Linked DNA regions of Rhodopseudomonas palustris. The protein of the gene in region 1 binds, or shares a complex with, the protein of each later gene. Links are inferred from orthologs where the notes say so. Each region holds a gene or a part of one and is shown on either strand. Other genes may lie near its edges. The genes, in order: rpsG and tig.

What was found.
Region 2: the proteins of rpsG (region 1) and tig are in contact, whole or in part, in a crystal structure (PDB 3GTY), measured with the Thermotoga maritima proteins. The link is inferred for Rhodopseudomonas palustris from one-to-one orthologs. Residues at the interface, in WP_004081843.1 of Thermotoga maritima: Lys34, Lys52, Lys55, Glu59, Arg62, Gln63, Glu66, Asn67, Lys69, Val71, Arg95, Ala109, Lys110, Lys111, Gly112, Arg113, Pro114, Glu117, Glu121, Ile124, Ala125, Tyr127, Asn128, Asn129, Thr130, Gly131, Lys135, Asp139, Arg142, Met143; in WP_004081061.1 of Thermotoga maritima: Glu122, Val124, Val129, Leu130, Tyr133, Glu188, Gly259, Ile262, Tyr263, Glu266, Ser270, Glu273, Gln274, Glu277, Arg308, Gln311, Ile312, Ser315, Tyr316, Glu325, Arg329, Arg336, Leu363, Phe366, Trp367, Arg373, Leu377, Arg381, Leu384, Glu387.

The regions. Positions count from the first base shown.
Region 1 is NZ_CP140155.1:1,825,526-1,834,606, reverse strand. The notes cover bases 3,031-5,734. They hold rpsG (30S ribosomal protein S7), read left to right. Parts: upstream 3,031-3,999; coding sequence 4,000-4,470; downstream 4,471-5,734. Other genes in these bases: fusA (elongation factor G), read left to right, coding at 4,501-5,734; rpsL (30S ribosomal protein S12), read left to right, coding at 3,613-3,984. Outside these bases: SR870_RS08365 (ABC transporter ATP-binding protein), read left to right, coding at 1-209; SR870_RS08360 (hypothetical protein), read left to right, coding at 675-1,805; more of fusA, read left to right, coding at 5,735-6,573; tuf (elongation factor Tu), read left to right, coding at 6,613-7,803; rpsJ (30S ribosomal protein S10), read left to right, coding at 7,888-8,196; rplC (50S ribosomal protein L3), read left to right, coding at 8,247-8,972; rplD (50S ribosomal protein L4), read left to right, coding at 8,974-9,081.
Region 2 is NZ_CP140155.1:1,560,599-1,565,646, reverse strand. What follows is about bases 2,066-5,048. They hold tig (trigger factor), read left to right. Parts: upstream 2,066-2,869; coding sequence 2,870-4,228; downstream 4,229-5,048. Other genes in these bases: SR870_RS06965 (ATP-dependent Clp protease proteolytic subunit), read left to right, coding at 4,525-5,048; SR870_RS06980 (multicopper oxidase family protein), read right to left, coding at 2,066-2,484. Outside these bases: SR870_RS06985 (NAD(P)H-hydrate dehydratase), read left to right, coding at 1-1,107; more of SR870_RS06980, read right to left, coding at 1,156-2,065. UniProt on the Bacillus subtilis protein: Involved in protein export. Acts as a chaperone by maintaining the newly synthesized protein in an open conformation. Functions as a peptidyl-prolyl cis-trans isomerase.

The DNA.
Region 1 (9,081 bases):
CCATGATCTTCTCGACCCACCGGCTCGCCTCGGTGGTCGGGATGGACGAGATCATCGTCATTTCCAACGGCCAGGCGATCGAGCGCGGCTCGCACAAGGAACTGCTGGCCAAGGACGGCGTCTATCGCAAGCTGTGGGACGACCAGACCCACGGCCGCCACGGCAGCCGGAATGACGACGATGATGATGACGACGACGAGGAGGATTGATCTGGTACGGATCGACGGATCTCTCCCGGGTCCCAGGCTGCCGATCCTGGCGATCGGTATGCACGGCGTCGATCGCTTCGCGACTGCAAGGGCCGGGCAGGGGCCATCGCGCGCCGAGTTCCGATCTGCTCGATCGAAGTAGGTAGACGCACGAGGCTCCGAATCGGGCTTCGCCGATGCAAGGATGTGCTCCATGGGGGGGCCGTCTGCGTCAAAGCGCTCGGACCTTCGCATTCGGCATCGCACGCGAACCGAACGCAGGCTGCCGGTAACCAGTCGCAGCAGCTCCGGCGACGACGGGGCTGAGACGAGAGTATCCGGCCAATGGCGTTGCGTCGGACTGACAGCGAGCAGGACGGGACGGTCTGCGGATGCGCTCCAGCGGCCCGACCGCGACCGCGGCCCGAATTCCGGTCATCGACGCGCGATCGACGCCGTTGGTTCGCTGCGGCTCTGCTGGCGGCGATGGCTGCGCTGATGCTGCCGTCCGCGGCGGCCGCCGAGGACCTGAACGCCCGGGCCGCGGCATCGGCCAAGGCCGACGACGGCTCGCTGCGCGCGCGTCCGGTGTTGCCTCGTCAGCCGATCAGCGCGCCGCGCTGGACGGTCTCCGCCGAAGCGCTGTTTCTCGGTCGCTCCGGCGCGGGTCGTCAGCCGCTGGTGTCGCTCGTCCCCGGCGACGTGTACTGGTGGACGCCCACCGGCCCGAACACCACCAACGTCCCCGGCGTCGAAGCCCTGAACAGCGGCCAGCTCGGCCAGCGTCTCGCAGCCGGACAGAAGCTCGGCCTCGCATATCGCGATCCGTCCGGCATCGGCGCCGAGCTGTCGTATTTTGGTGTGCTCGGGCTGAAGGTCGCCAAGGCCACCGGGCCCGAGAACCCGGGGCAATGGCTGGTGATGAAGGCCCCCGGCACGTTCTGGCAGACCCAGGACTACGCCTACCAGTCGATGGTGTGGCAGAGCGACACCCGCCTGCACAGCCTCGAGGCCAATGCCCGGCTGGAGCTGTCGCCACGCGTCACATTGCTGGCGGGCGTTCGCTGGCTGCAATTGCGCGACAGGCTCGAAGGCACGCTCGATCCGGCCGATCTGGGCCAGCCGATGTGGAAGTTCACCATTCCGAGCCGGCTGTCGGATGCGGTGCCGGTCGCCGGCAGTCCGATCGTCGCCAATCCTCCGTTCTGGACGACCGAGACCACCAACGATCTCTACGGCATTCAGATCGGCGCCAATGCAGCGCTCTGGGAAGCCGGCCGCTTCTCCCTCGACGCAACGATCAAGGCCGGCGTGTACGACAATCGTGCCAGGCAGCTCACGCTGGTGAGCATGCAGAAGCAGATCTATCCGGCAGAGGCTGCCAGCAGCGCCGCGGCGTTCGTCGCCGAGGGTGGGCTGGTGGCGAAATATCGCATCACCGAGGCCGCCGCGCTCAAGCTCGGCTACGCGGCGCTGTGGTTAGACGGCGTCGCGCTTGCCCCGGGCCAGATTCAGCAGACCTCGACGACGCCGAGCAGCGTCACCGCGCAGGGCGTCAATCACCGCTCCGGCACGCTGTTCCAAGGCATGACGTTCGGCGTGGAGTATTCATTCTAGCGCGCCTCATCAATCAAACGAAGCATCTCCTCACCCCGGCCGTGCCGAGCGAGTCCGTGCCCTTCAGTTCTTCGTCAAATACAGCGGCGTCCGCAGGATGAGCTGATAGGCCGGCTTCGGCGTCCAGGCGATCTGGGCGGTGACGCCGAACAGGCGGTTGTCGTTATCGTCCATGCGGTCGAGATCGAACCGCAGGATCGGCTGGGTGAAGGCCGCGATCGGCGTCAGGGCGAGGAGCTGCGCGCCCCCGAACGACTGCACGCCGGCGCGGCCCGTCGCCTTCCAGTTGTTCTCCCATTGATAATAGCCGCCGAGCCAGCCGACCCAGTTGGGCCGGATCTCGGCGCGGTCGGCGTCGATCGCGGTCAGCGTCGATTGCACGCCGGCGAGAAATCCGCGGGTCTCGTCGGCGCGAGCGCGTAGCTCGCCTCCAGGATGGTATTCAGCGACGTGGTCGCCAGCGGCCCGGACGGCACCGCGCGGGTCAGGGTGGATTGCAGCGTCAGCGTCGGGATCGCGCCGCCGTTCTGCTGATGGATGTCGGCCTGAACGCCGACGTTCCAGCTCGTGATCGCGACCGCGGTCCAGTCGAAATCGCCGGCCTTCGAGGCGGTGGCGCTGAAGCCGCCATACAGCGAGACCTGGTCGTTGACGTCCACCGTCAGCGGCACATCGAACCCGACGCCCTGGCTGGACGGCAGCGACGGCGCGGGCAGGGCGGCCAGCGACCTCAATTGCGACAGCACCCCTGAGGGATGGCTGAAGCCGATCGACAGCGCGCCGGCCGGAACCCGCGAATAATAGCTGCGCAGATCGAGATAGACTTGCGGCGCGCTGGGCTTGGCGGGGGCATCGTCGTCGTCCGAATCCGCGGCGAAGGCGAAAGCGGGAAGCTGCAGCGCGACCAGCGTCGCCACGGCCACGCGCACCGCGATGCCCGCATGCCGCGCGCTGGCGCCGGATGCGGGCCGCCTGCTCGCCTGATCGCTCCGCCACGCTGTCACGGATCGGCCGCCCTCTCGCCGGCACGATCGGAACGCCGCCGGGCAGAATCAGTAAGCACGCCGGCCGGCCGGGTTGCAATGGCGGGAGACCGCGGCAAGTCCGGACAGCGGGGGAAATCGCCGGTCACGAATCGTTAACGCGACTCGGGCTGCCTGCAGGGCGCGGATACGACGGTTGCATGACCGATTCTGCCGAAACCGGTGCTTCCCGCGCCGGATCGCGCGCCCGGGCGCCATCGCAGCGTCCCCCGAAGCACGCTTTCTCCGCTCTCCGCGACCCCTCGAAAAGCCTTATATGGCGGGCATTTCGCGCAAACGGAGGGTGGACCGGCGCGCGGCCCCCGAACGACGGCGAATGCGCGGTTTTGCCTTGACTTGCGGGGCCTGCGCCGATAAAACCCGGCCACTTCAAGACAGGCGGTGAGCTTCGCCAACGTCGGAACGGACCACCCGGACGTCTTCACGGACTTCGGGCACCAACCTCGACCCAAGACGCTCAAACGCTGTCTCTATAAGCCAGGCAATGCCAGGACGTTCATCGTTCTCCGGAGTTTCGATCTCCTGAGGACTGTTTTGGAAGCATGACCTCGGTACGAGGCCGGTCAGCAGACGCTGTCCGGACTTTGCTGCGGTCCTCTGTTGCATGGAAGCGCTTTCCGCTCAGCAATGAGTGGCTGGCGCGATTTCGCTTTGCGCGATCGGACTTGCTCCGATCCTGCGAGGCGGCCGCTGGGGCGGGTGCCCCGAACGAATTTTGCGAGGCCCCATAAAGGTTTCGCGTGAAGCTAAGGGTGAAGGCGAAGATGCCGACGATCAACCAGCTGATCGCACGTCCGCGCGTTGTGCAGAAGTCGCGCAAGAAGGTTCCGGCGCTCCAGCAGTCGCCGCAGAAGCGCGGCGTGTGCACCCGCGTCTACACCACGACGCCGAAGAAGCCGAACTCGGCTCTCCGTAAGGTCGCCAAGGTTCGGCTGACCAACGGCTTCGAGGTGATCGGTTACATTCCGGGTGAAGGCCACAACCTTCAGGAGCACTCGGTGGTCATGATCCGCGGCGGTCGCGTCAAGGATTTGCCCGGCGTGCGCTACCACATTCTCCGCGGCGTCCTCGATACCCAGGGCGTCAAGAACCGTAAGCAGCGTCGTTCGAAGTACGGCGCGAAGCGTCCGAAGTAAGCGGGAAACTGAATCATGTCTCGTCGTCATGCGGCTGAAAAGCGCGAAGTTCTTCCGGATCCGAAGTTCGGGAACATCGTGGTCACGAAGTTCATGAATTCGGTGATGTATGCCGGCAAGAAGTCGGTCGCCGAGGGCATCGTCTATGGTGCGCTCGACCTCATCGAGGCCAAGACCAAGCAGCCGCCGCTGGGCGTGTTCGAGCAGGCGCTCGAAAACGTCATGCCGGCCATCGAGGTCCGCTCCCGCCGCGTCGGCGGCGCCACCTACCAGGTGCCGGTCGAAGTCCGCAGCACCCGGCGCCAGGCGCTGGGCATTCGCTGGCTGATCACGGCGGCCCGCGGTCGCAACGAGAAGACCATGACCGAGCGGCTGTCGGCGGAACTGCTCGACGCCTCGAACAATCGCGGCAACGCCGTCAAGAAGCGTGAAGACGTGCACAAGATGGCGGAAGCCAACCGCGCGTTCTCGCACTATCGCTGGTAACGGCGAAGCAACGGAATCAAGGAAGACGTCATGCCCCGCGTTCACGCCATCGAGGACTACCGCAACTTCGGCATCATGGCTCACATCGATGCCGGCAAGACCACGACGACCGAGCGCATCCTGTTCTACACCGGCAAGAGCCACAAGATCGGCGAAGTGCACGAAGGTGCCGCGACGATGGACTGGATGACGCAGGAGCAGGAGCGGGGCATCACGATCACCTCCGCCGCCACCACCGCGTTCTGGAACGGCAAGCGCCTCAACATCATCGACACTCCCGGCCACGTCGACTTCACCATTGAAGTCGAGCGTTCGCTGCGCGTGCTCGACGGCGCGGTATGCGTGCTCGACAGCAACCAGGGCGTCGAGCCGCAGACCGAGACGGTCTGGCGTCAGGGCGACAAGTATCGGGTTCCGCGCATCGTCTTCGCCAACAAGATGGACAAGACCGGCGCCGACTTCTTCAAGTGCCTGCAGGACATCGTCGACCGCCTCGGCGCCAAGCCGGTGGCGATCCAGCTGCCGATCGGCTCGGAGAACAACTTCAAGGGCCTGATCGATCTGGTCCGCATGAAGGCCGTGGTGTGGAACGATGAATCGCTCGGCGCCAAGTTCGAAGACACCGACATTCCGGAAGATCTGCTCGAGCAGGCCAAGGAATATCGCGAGAAGATGATCGAGGCCGCCGTCGAGCTCGACGACGACGCCATGGCCGCCTATCTCGACGGCAAAGAGCCCGACGAGGCGACGCTGAAGCGGCTGATCCGCAAGGCGGTGCTGAACGGCGCGTTCTATCCGGTGCTGTGCGGTTCGGCGTTCAAGAACAAGGGCGTGCAGCCGCTGCTCGACGCCGTGGTCGACTATCTGCCGTCGCCGGTCGACGTGCCGGCGATCAAGGGCATCGACGAGGACGGCAACGAAGTCGTGCGCAAGGCGGACGACAGCGAGCCGCTGGCGCTGCTCGCGTTCAAGATCATGGACGATCCGTTCGTCGGCACCATCACCTTCTGCCGCATCTATTCCGGCGTTCTGCAGAGCGGCACCGGCGTGGTGAACTCGACCCGCGAGAAGAAGGAGCGCATCGGCCGCATGCTGCTGATGCACGCCAACAACCGCGAAGACATCAAGGAAGCCTATGCCGGCGACATCGTCGCGCTGGCCGGCCTCAAGGAAGCGCGCACCGGCGACACGCTGTGCGATCCCGCGAAGCCCGTGATCCTCGAAAAGATGGAATTCCCGGAGCCGGTGATCGAGATCGCGATCGAGCCGAAGTCGAAGGCCGACCAGGAGAGGCTCGGCGTCGCGCTGGCGAAGCTCGCGGCTGAAGATCCGTCGTTCCGGGTGTCCACCGATCTCGAATCCGGTCAGACCATCCTCAAGGGGATGGGCGAACTGCATCTCGACATCAAGGTCGACATCCTGAAGCGCACCTACAAGGTCGATGCGAATATCGGCGCGCCGCAGGTGGCGTTCCGTGAGCGTATCACCAAGAAGGCCGAGGTCGACTACACCCACAAGAAGCAGACCGGCGGTACCGGTCAGTTCGCGGCGGTGAGCTTCATCGTCGAGCCGAACGAGCCCGGCGCCGGCTACGAGTTCATCTCCAAGGTCGTCGGCGGTTCGGTTCCGAAGGAATACATCCCCGGCGTCGAGAAGGGCATCGAGAGCGTGCTCGGCTCCGGCGTGGTCGCGGGCTTCCCGGTGGTCGACGTCAAGGTGACGCTGGTCGACGGCAAGTATCACGACGTCGACTCGTCGGCGCTGGCCTTCGAAATCGCCTCGCGGGCCGCCTTCCGCGAAGCGCTGCAGAAGGGCAAGTCGGTTCTGCTCGAGCCGATCATGAAGGTCGAATGCGTCACCCCGGAAGACTACACCGGTTCGGTGATCGGCGACCTCAACTCGCGGCGCGGCCAGATCCAGGGCCAGGACATGCGCGGCAACGCCAACGTCATCAACGCGATGGTGCCGCTCATGAACATGTTCGGTTACGTGAACAACCTGCGCTCGATGAGCCAGGGTCGCGCGACCTTCACGATGCAGTTCGACCACTACGCGGAAGCCCCGGCAAACGTGTCGGCGGAAGTCCAGAAGAAGTTTGCCTGATTGTCGCCGGCGTAAGCTGCGACTGAACGGAGAAGAACGATGGCCAAAGCAAAGTTTGAACGAAACAAGCCGCACTGCAACATTGGGACGATCGGTCACGTCGACCATGGCAAGACGTCGCTGACGGCGGCGATCACCAAGGTTCTGGCGGAGACCGGCGGCGCGACGTTCACGGCCTACGACCAGATCGACAAGGCGCCGGAAGAGAAGGCGCGTGGCATCACGATCTCGACGGCTCACGTCGAATACGAGACGCAGAACCGCCACTACGCGCATGTCGACTGCCCGGGCCACGCCGACTACGTCAAGAACATGATCACCGGTGCGGCGCAGATGGACGGCGGCATCCTGGTGGTGTCGGCAGCCGACGGCCCGATGCCGCAGACCCGCGAGCACATCCTGCTGGCGCGTCAGGTCGGCGTTCCGGCGCTGGTCGTGTTCCTGAACAAGTGCGACATGGTCGACGATCCGGAGCTGCTCGAACTGGTGGAAATGGAAGTTCGCGAACTTCTCTCCAAGTACGACTTCCCGGGCGATGACATTCCGATCATCAAGGGTTCGGCGCTGGCCGCCCTCGAGAACTCCGACCAGAAGCTCGGCCACGACGCGATCCTGGAGCTGATGAAGGCGGTCGACGCCTACATTCCGCAGCCGGAGCGCCCGATCGACCAGCCGTTCCTGATGCCGGTCGAAGACGTGTTCTCGATCTCGGGCCGCGGCACGGTGGTGACCGGTCGCGTCGAGCGCGGCATCGTCAAGGTCGGCGAGGAAATCGAGATCGTCGGCATCCGCGACACCCAGAAGACGACCTGCACCGGCGTCGAAATGTTCCGCAAGCTGCTCGATCAGGGCCAGGCCGGCGACAACATCGGCTGCCTGCTGCGCGGCACCAAGCGCGAGGACGTCGAGCGCGGCCAGGTGCTGTGCAAGCCGGGTTCGGTGAAGCCGCACACCAAGTTCAAGGCCGAGGCCTACATTCTGACGAAGGAAGAGGGCGGACGTCACACCCCGTTCTTCACCAACTATCGTCCGCAGTTCTACTTCCGCACCACCGACGTCACCGGCGTCGTGCATCTGCCGGAAGGCACCGAGATGGTGATGCCGGGCGACAACATCGCGATGGAAGTGCACCTGATCGTGCCGATCGCCATGGAAGAGAAGCTGCGCTTCGCCATCCGCGAAGGCGGCCGCACCGTCGGCGCCGGCGTGGTGGCCTCGATCATCGAGTAAGGCGAATAGGGAATAGAGAGTGGCGGGCAGGGACCTGTCCGCCGCTCACTACTCACCATTGGCTCACTGAAGAAAGATACGGCAATGAACGGCCAGAATATTCGCATTCGCCTCAAGGCGTTTGACCATCGGATTCTCGATACGTCGACGCGTGAGATCGTCAACACCGCGAAGCGAACCGGTGCGCAGGTGCGCGGGCCGATCCCGCTGCCGACCCGGATCGAGAAGTTCACCGTCAACCGTTCGCCGCACGTCGACAAGAAGAGCCGCGAGCAGTTCGAGATGCGCACTCACAAGCGCCTCCTCGACATCGTAGACCCGACCCCGCAGACCGTCGATGCGCTGATGAAGCTCGACCTGGCTGCCGGCGTCGACGTCGAAATCAAGCTCTGAGATTGGACCGTCCGGTTACTTAACGGACAGAAAGAACAGGAAGCACGCCGATGCGCTCCGGAGTGATCGCACAGAAGGTCGGGATGACGCGGGTCTTTACGGAGACCGGCGAACATATCCCTGTGACCGTGCTGAAGCTGGGCAACTGCCAGGTGCTCGCCCATCGCACCACCGAGAAGAACGGCTACGTCGCGCTGCAGCTCGGTTCGGGTGCGCGCAAGACCGTTTACATGCCGAAGGCGGAGCGCGGCCAGTTCGCCGTCGCCAAGGTCGAGCCGAAGCGCAAGGTCGCCGAGTTCCGCGTGTCCGAGGACGCGCTGATCCCGGTCGGCGCCGAGATCCAGGCCGATCACTTCGTCGTCGGCCAGTTCGTCGACGTCACCGGCACTTCGGTCGGCAAGGGTTTCGCCGGCGGCATGAAGCGCTGGAATTTCGGCGGTCTTCGCGCCACGCACGGTGTGTCGGTGTCGCATCGTTCGATCGGTTCGACCGGTGGCCGTCAGGACCCGGGCAAGACCTTCAAGAACAAGAAGATGCCCGGTCACATGGGCGTCGATCGCATCACCACGCTGAACCTGCGTGTGGTGCAGCTCGACGTCGAGCGCGGTCTGATCCTGGTCGAGGGCGCCGTTCCCGGCTCCAAGGGCGGATGGATCGCGGTGCGCGACGCCGTCAAGAAGGCGCTGCCGGCCGACGCGCCGAAGCCGGGCAAGTTCCGGCTCGCCGATGGCGGCGATGAAGCAGCGGCTCCGGCTGCCGAGCAGGAGGGTGTGTGAGATGGAATTGAAAGTCACCACTCTCGAAGGTCAGGAAGCCGGCTCGGTCCAGCTCTCCGACGCCATCTTCGGTCTCGAGCCGCGCCAGGACATCGTCCAGCGTTGCGTG
Region 2 (5,048 bases), 270 kb from region 1 along the record:
CTGGAGATCATCGAGGCGGTCAACGCCACCGGCGTGCCGGTGCTGGCCGTCGATCTGCCGAGCGGCATCAACGGCGCCAGCGGCGCGGTGCTGGGCGCAGCGATCAAGGCGCGCGAGACGGTGACGTTCTTCCGCCGCAAACCGGGGCATCTGCTGGTGCCGGGGCGGCTGTATTGCGGCAAGCTGAAGGTCGCCGATATCGGCATCGATCCAGCGGTGCTCGACGAGATCAGGCCGCAGGCCTTCGAGAACGATCCGGATCTGTGGCTCCAGCATTTCCCGGTGCCGCGCGCCGACGGCCACAAATACGGCCGCGGCCATGCCGTGGTGATCTCCGGCGAAATGTCGCAGACCGGGGCGGCGCGGCTCGCTGCGCGCGGGGCGCTGCGGGCCGGTGCGGGGCTGGTGACGCTGGCGTCGCCGCGCGACGCGCTGGCGGTGAACGCCACGGCGCTGACCGCGGTGATGGTCCGGGCGATCGACACGCCGGAGGAATTGGCGGGGATGCTGGCGGACCGGCGGTTCAACGCGGTCGGCGTCGGTCCCGGCGCAGGCGTCGATGACCGGACTCGCGGCAATGTGCTGGCGGCGCTGGCCGCGGGCGCCGGCACGGTGCTCGACGCCGACGCGCTGACGGCCTTCGCGGGCAATCCCGAAGCGCTGTTCGAGGCGATCAAATCCGGCGCTAATCCACAGGTTATCCTCACCCCGCATGAGGGTGAATTCCCGCGACTCTTCAGTGATATGAGCAACAAAAATCCACTTCGCTCGAAACTCGAACGTGTCCGCGTAGCGGCGCAACGTTCCGGGGCCGTGGTGCTGCTCAAGGGGCCGGACACGGTGGTGGCGTCGCCGGACGGCCGCGCCGCGATCGCGTTCAACGCGCCGCCCTGGCTCGCCACCGCCGGAGCCGGCGACGTGCTGACCGGCATCATTACCGGGCTGCTGGCTCAGCGGGTGGCGGCGTTCGAGGCGGCCTGCATCGGGGTGTGGATGCACGGCGAGGCGGCCTGCGAGGCCGGGCCGGGGCTGATCGCGGAGGACCTGACCGAGACGCTGCCGGCAGTGACCCGGCGGGTGTATGACGGGCTCGGCATCGAATACTGAGGCCGGTTCCACGAAACCGTGGAGTTGGAGAGGCTTGGGCCTCGCAGCTCAGGTGACGAGGTAGCTCCGCAGCAACCGCGGCGCCGACCATTTCGCGGCGAAGGCTTCCATCAGCCACAGGCCGGGATGCTCGGCGGCGAAGGCGATGCGCTGGGTCTGGCCGGCGTCGATCGCCAGCGTGTCCAGCCAGAACGGCTTCCAGCCGTCGTCGAGCCGGTCGAGCAGCCGGAAATGATGGCCGTGCAGATGAAAGATCATCGGCATCGTCGCGCGGTTGACCAGCGCCAGCACCACCGTGCGGCCGCGCTTGACCTGGAACGCGGGGCCGGCGGCTGGGGAGAATTTGCCGGGCGCGAACCAGTCGAGCTGTCCCGGCGTCAGCGCGCCGAGCGGCAGCTCCACCCGCAGCGCCGAGCCGAGCGGAAGCTGCGCCGGCAGGCCGTTGTCGGGCAGCGGCGCGGGCAGTGGCCGCGGCGCGGGGCGCAGCGCCGGCTCGCTCGACGTGATAAGTCTCGCGATCGGCGTCGGCTTGCCGCCGTCGAGCAGCGTGATCGCCGAGGTCGAGCCCGGCGGCCTTGTGGCATCGAGCAGCACATCGACGCGGGTGCCGGGCGCCAGCACCAGGGTGCCGTTGCGCGCCAGGAAGGGTTCGGCCGGCTGGCTGTCGAGGGCGATCACCCGGACGTCGTGATCGTCGATTCTAAGAGCAATGACATTGCGCTGGCAGGCGTTGATGAAGCGGAGCCTGAACCGGCCATTGGCGCGCAGCGCGATGTCCGCGGTCGGCTTGCCGTTGATCGTGTAGAGCCATGGCGTATCGCCGGAATCGGTTCCGGCGGCGAGCGGCCGGCCGTCGCTGCCGAGCCTTGCATCCTCGATCAGCACGACCTCGTCGCCATCGACCTGCGGCGGCGTCGCCTCCTGCACCACCAGCGGCAGCGCCGGCATCGGCGCCGGGCCGCCGTCGGCGGTTAGGCGCAAATCGGCGAGCAGGGTGCCGGCGGAGCGCAGCGGCAGCACGAAACTGTCATTGCCGCCGGGCGGCACCGGCTGTCGGCCGATCAGCGGTTCGGCGGCGGCGACGCCATCGAGGCCGCGCCAGCTCAGCAGCGCCGGCTGCTTCAGCTCATTCTCGAACCGCACGGCAACCTCGTCGCCGCGCCGCAGCACGACGGTTTCGGCGAGCGCCAGCATCGGCCGCGCCACCGGCTCGCCGCCGGCTTTCAACACGGTGTTGCCGATGCTCGCGCGGAGCGTCAGGCTCTTGCGGGTCGCCGCCGTCTGGGCGGCACCAGGCAGCGGCAGGCCGGCGAGCGCGGCGCCGCCGAGGCCGGCGAGAAGGGTGCGGCGCGACAGCGGGAAGGGGGCGTTGGTCATCGTCGATGCGGACCATGTTCGGGCCGCGCTGTCCACTGCGGCGGGCCGCCGCGGAAGCCGCAGTGCAGCGGGATTTTCTTGATGCACAACCTATATGTCATGTTATAAGCCCGCCGCCCGCGGCATCGCGGCCGGACATGATGCTCTTCGCGGGCGTGGCGGAATTGGTAGACGCGCTGGATTTAGGTTCCAGTGACGAAAGTTGTGGGGGTTCGAGTCCCTCCGCCCGCACCACGCAAGTGCTCTTGCTCATGACGCATTTCCGGTGGGCCGGGTCCGCAGGGACACGCGCCCGCCAAGCCACCGGTGCAGGCGAGACGCCGCGCATCGCAACACTCGACACCTCCAGCCGCCCGGCTGGGTCACACGGAAGAAGATCGACGCCATGCAGGTCAAGGAAACCGTCGCCGACGGGTTGAAGCGCGAATTCGAAGTCAATGTCCCGGCTGCGGACATCGACGCCCAGGTCGACGCGCGTCTGGTCGACCTGAAGGACAAGGTGAAGCTCAATGGCTTCCGTCCCGGCAAGGTCCCGGTCAGCCATCTGAAGCGCGTCTATGGCCGCTCGGTTGCCGCCGAGACCATCGACAAGCTGGTGCGCGAGACCAATGACGGCATCTTCGCCGAGCGCGGCTTCCGCCTCGCCACCGAGCCGAAGATCACGATGCCGCAGGATCAGAAAGTGGTCGAGGACATCCTCGCCGGCAAGTCGGACCTGAACTATACGGTCGCGATCGAAGTCGTGCCGACGATCGAACTGGCCGACTTCAAGAGCTTCTCGGTCGAGAAGCCGGTGGTCGAGGTTTCGGATTCCGACGTCGACGACGCGATCAAGCGGATCGCCGAGGCCAACCGCGCTTACGCCGAGAAGGCAGAGGGCGCCAAGGCCGAGACCGGCGACCGCGTCACGGTGTCGTTCAAGGGCACGATCGACGGTGTCGCGTTCGACGGCGGCACCGGCGAAGACATTCCGGTGGTGATCGGCTCGAACAGCTTCATCCCGGGCTTCGAGGACCAGCTCGTCGGCATCGGCGTCGGCGAGACCCGCACCATCAAGGTGTCGTTCCCGGCCAATTACGCCAGCGAGACGCTGGCCGGCAAGCCGGCCGAGTTCGAGACCACGGCGACCAAGGTCGAGGCGCCGCAGGACGTCACCATCGACGACGAATTCGCCAAGACACTCGGCATGGAATCGCTCGACAAGCTGAAGGAAGCCGCGAAGGCGCGCCTCGCCGCCGAATATGCCGGCGCCACCCGTCTGCGGGTCAAGCGCCAGTTGCTCGACCGCCTCGACGAGACCCACAAATTCGACGCGCCGCCCTCGCTGGTGGAGCAGGAATTCGCGGTGATGTGGCAGTCGATCAACGCCGAGATGCAGCAGAACGGCAAGAGCTTCGCCGACGAGGACACCACGGAAGAGGCGGCGCGCGAGGAATATCGCAAGATCGCCGACCGCCGCGTCCGGCTCGGCCTGGTGCTGTCGGAAATCGGCGAGAAGAACAAGATCCAGGTCACCGACGACGAGGTCAGCCGCGCCGTGATCGAGCGCGCCCGGCAGATGCCGGGCCGCGAGAAGGAGGTCTGGGACTTCTACCGCAGCAACAACGAGGCGCTGGCCCAGCTCCGCGCCCCGATCTACGAGGACAAGGTCGTCGATTTCATCCTCGAGCTCGCCACCGTGACCGAGAAGCCGGTCAGCCGCGAGGAACTGTACAAGGACGACGACGACAAGACCGCCGCCTGAGCCAGTCTACAGCTATTCCAGCGGCCGCCGTGACCACCCGTCACGGCGGCCGTTTCGCGTCGTGAGGCGGCGTTAACGATGCCCTGTGAAACCGGGCCGAATCCCGGCCGGCGGTTTTGCCGTTGCCTGCCGAATCAGTATCAACTCGGGCGAGAAACGGGTCTCACCCTTGTCGCCGCGCAATCGGCCCATATCTGAGCACTCGCTTCACGTCCTGCATCACGGGACGATCGCTCGCTGCGGAGCCCTTCGTCCTGGCCCGTGAGCCGTCGTCTTCGACAACCCTCAGGTGAATTATGCGCGATCCGGTGGAAACCTACATGAACCTCGTGCCGATGGTGGTCGAGCAGACCAACCGCGGTGAACGGGCCTACGACATCTTCTCGCGCCTCCTGAAAGAGCGGATCATCTTCCTGACCGGACCGGTCGAGGACGGCATGTCGACTTTGATCGTGGCCCAGCTTCTGTTTCTCGAAGCCGAGAATCCGAAGAAGGAAATCTCGATGTACATCAACTCGCCGGGCGGGGTGGTGACGTCGGGTCTGGCGATCTACGACACCATGCAGTTCATCCGCCCGCCGGTGTCGACGCTGTGCACCGGCCAGGCCGCCTCGATGGGCTCGCTGCTGCTCGCCGCCGGCCACAAGGACATGCGGTTCTCGCTGCCGAACGCCCGGATCATGGTGCATCAGCCGTCCGGCGGGTTCCAGGGCCAGGCCACCGACATCATGCTGCACGCCCAGGAAATCCTGAACCTGAAGAAGCGGCTGAACGAGATTTACGTCCACCACACCGGCCAGACCTACAAGGCGATCGAGGA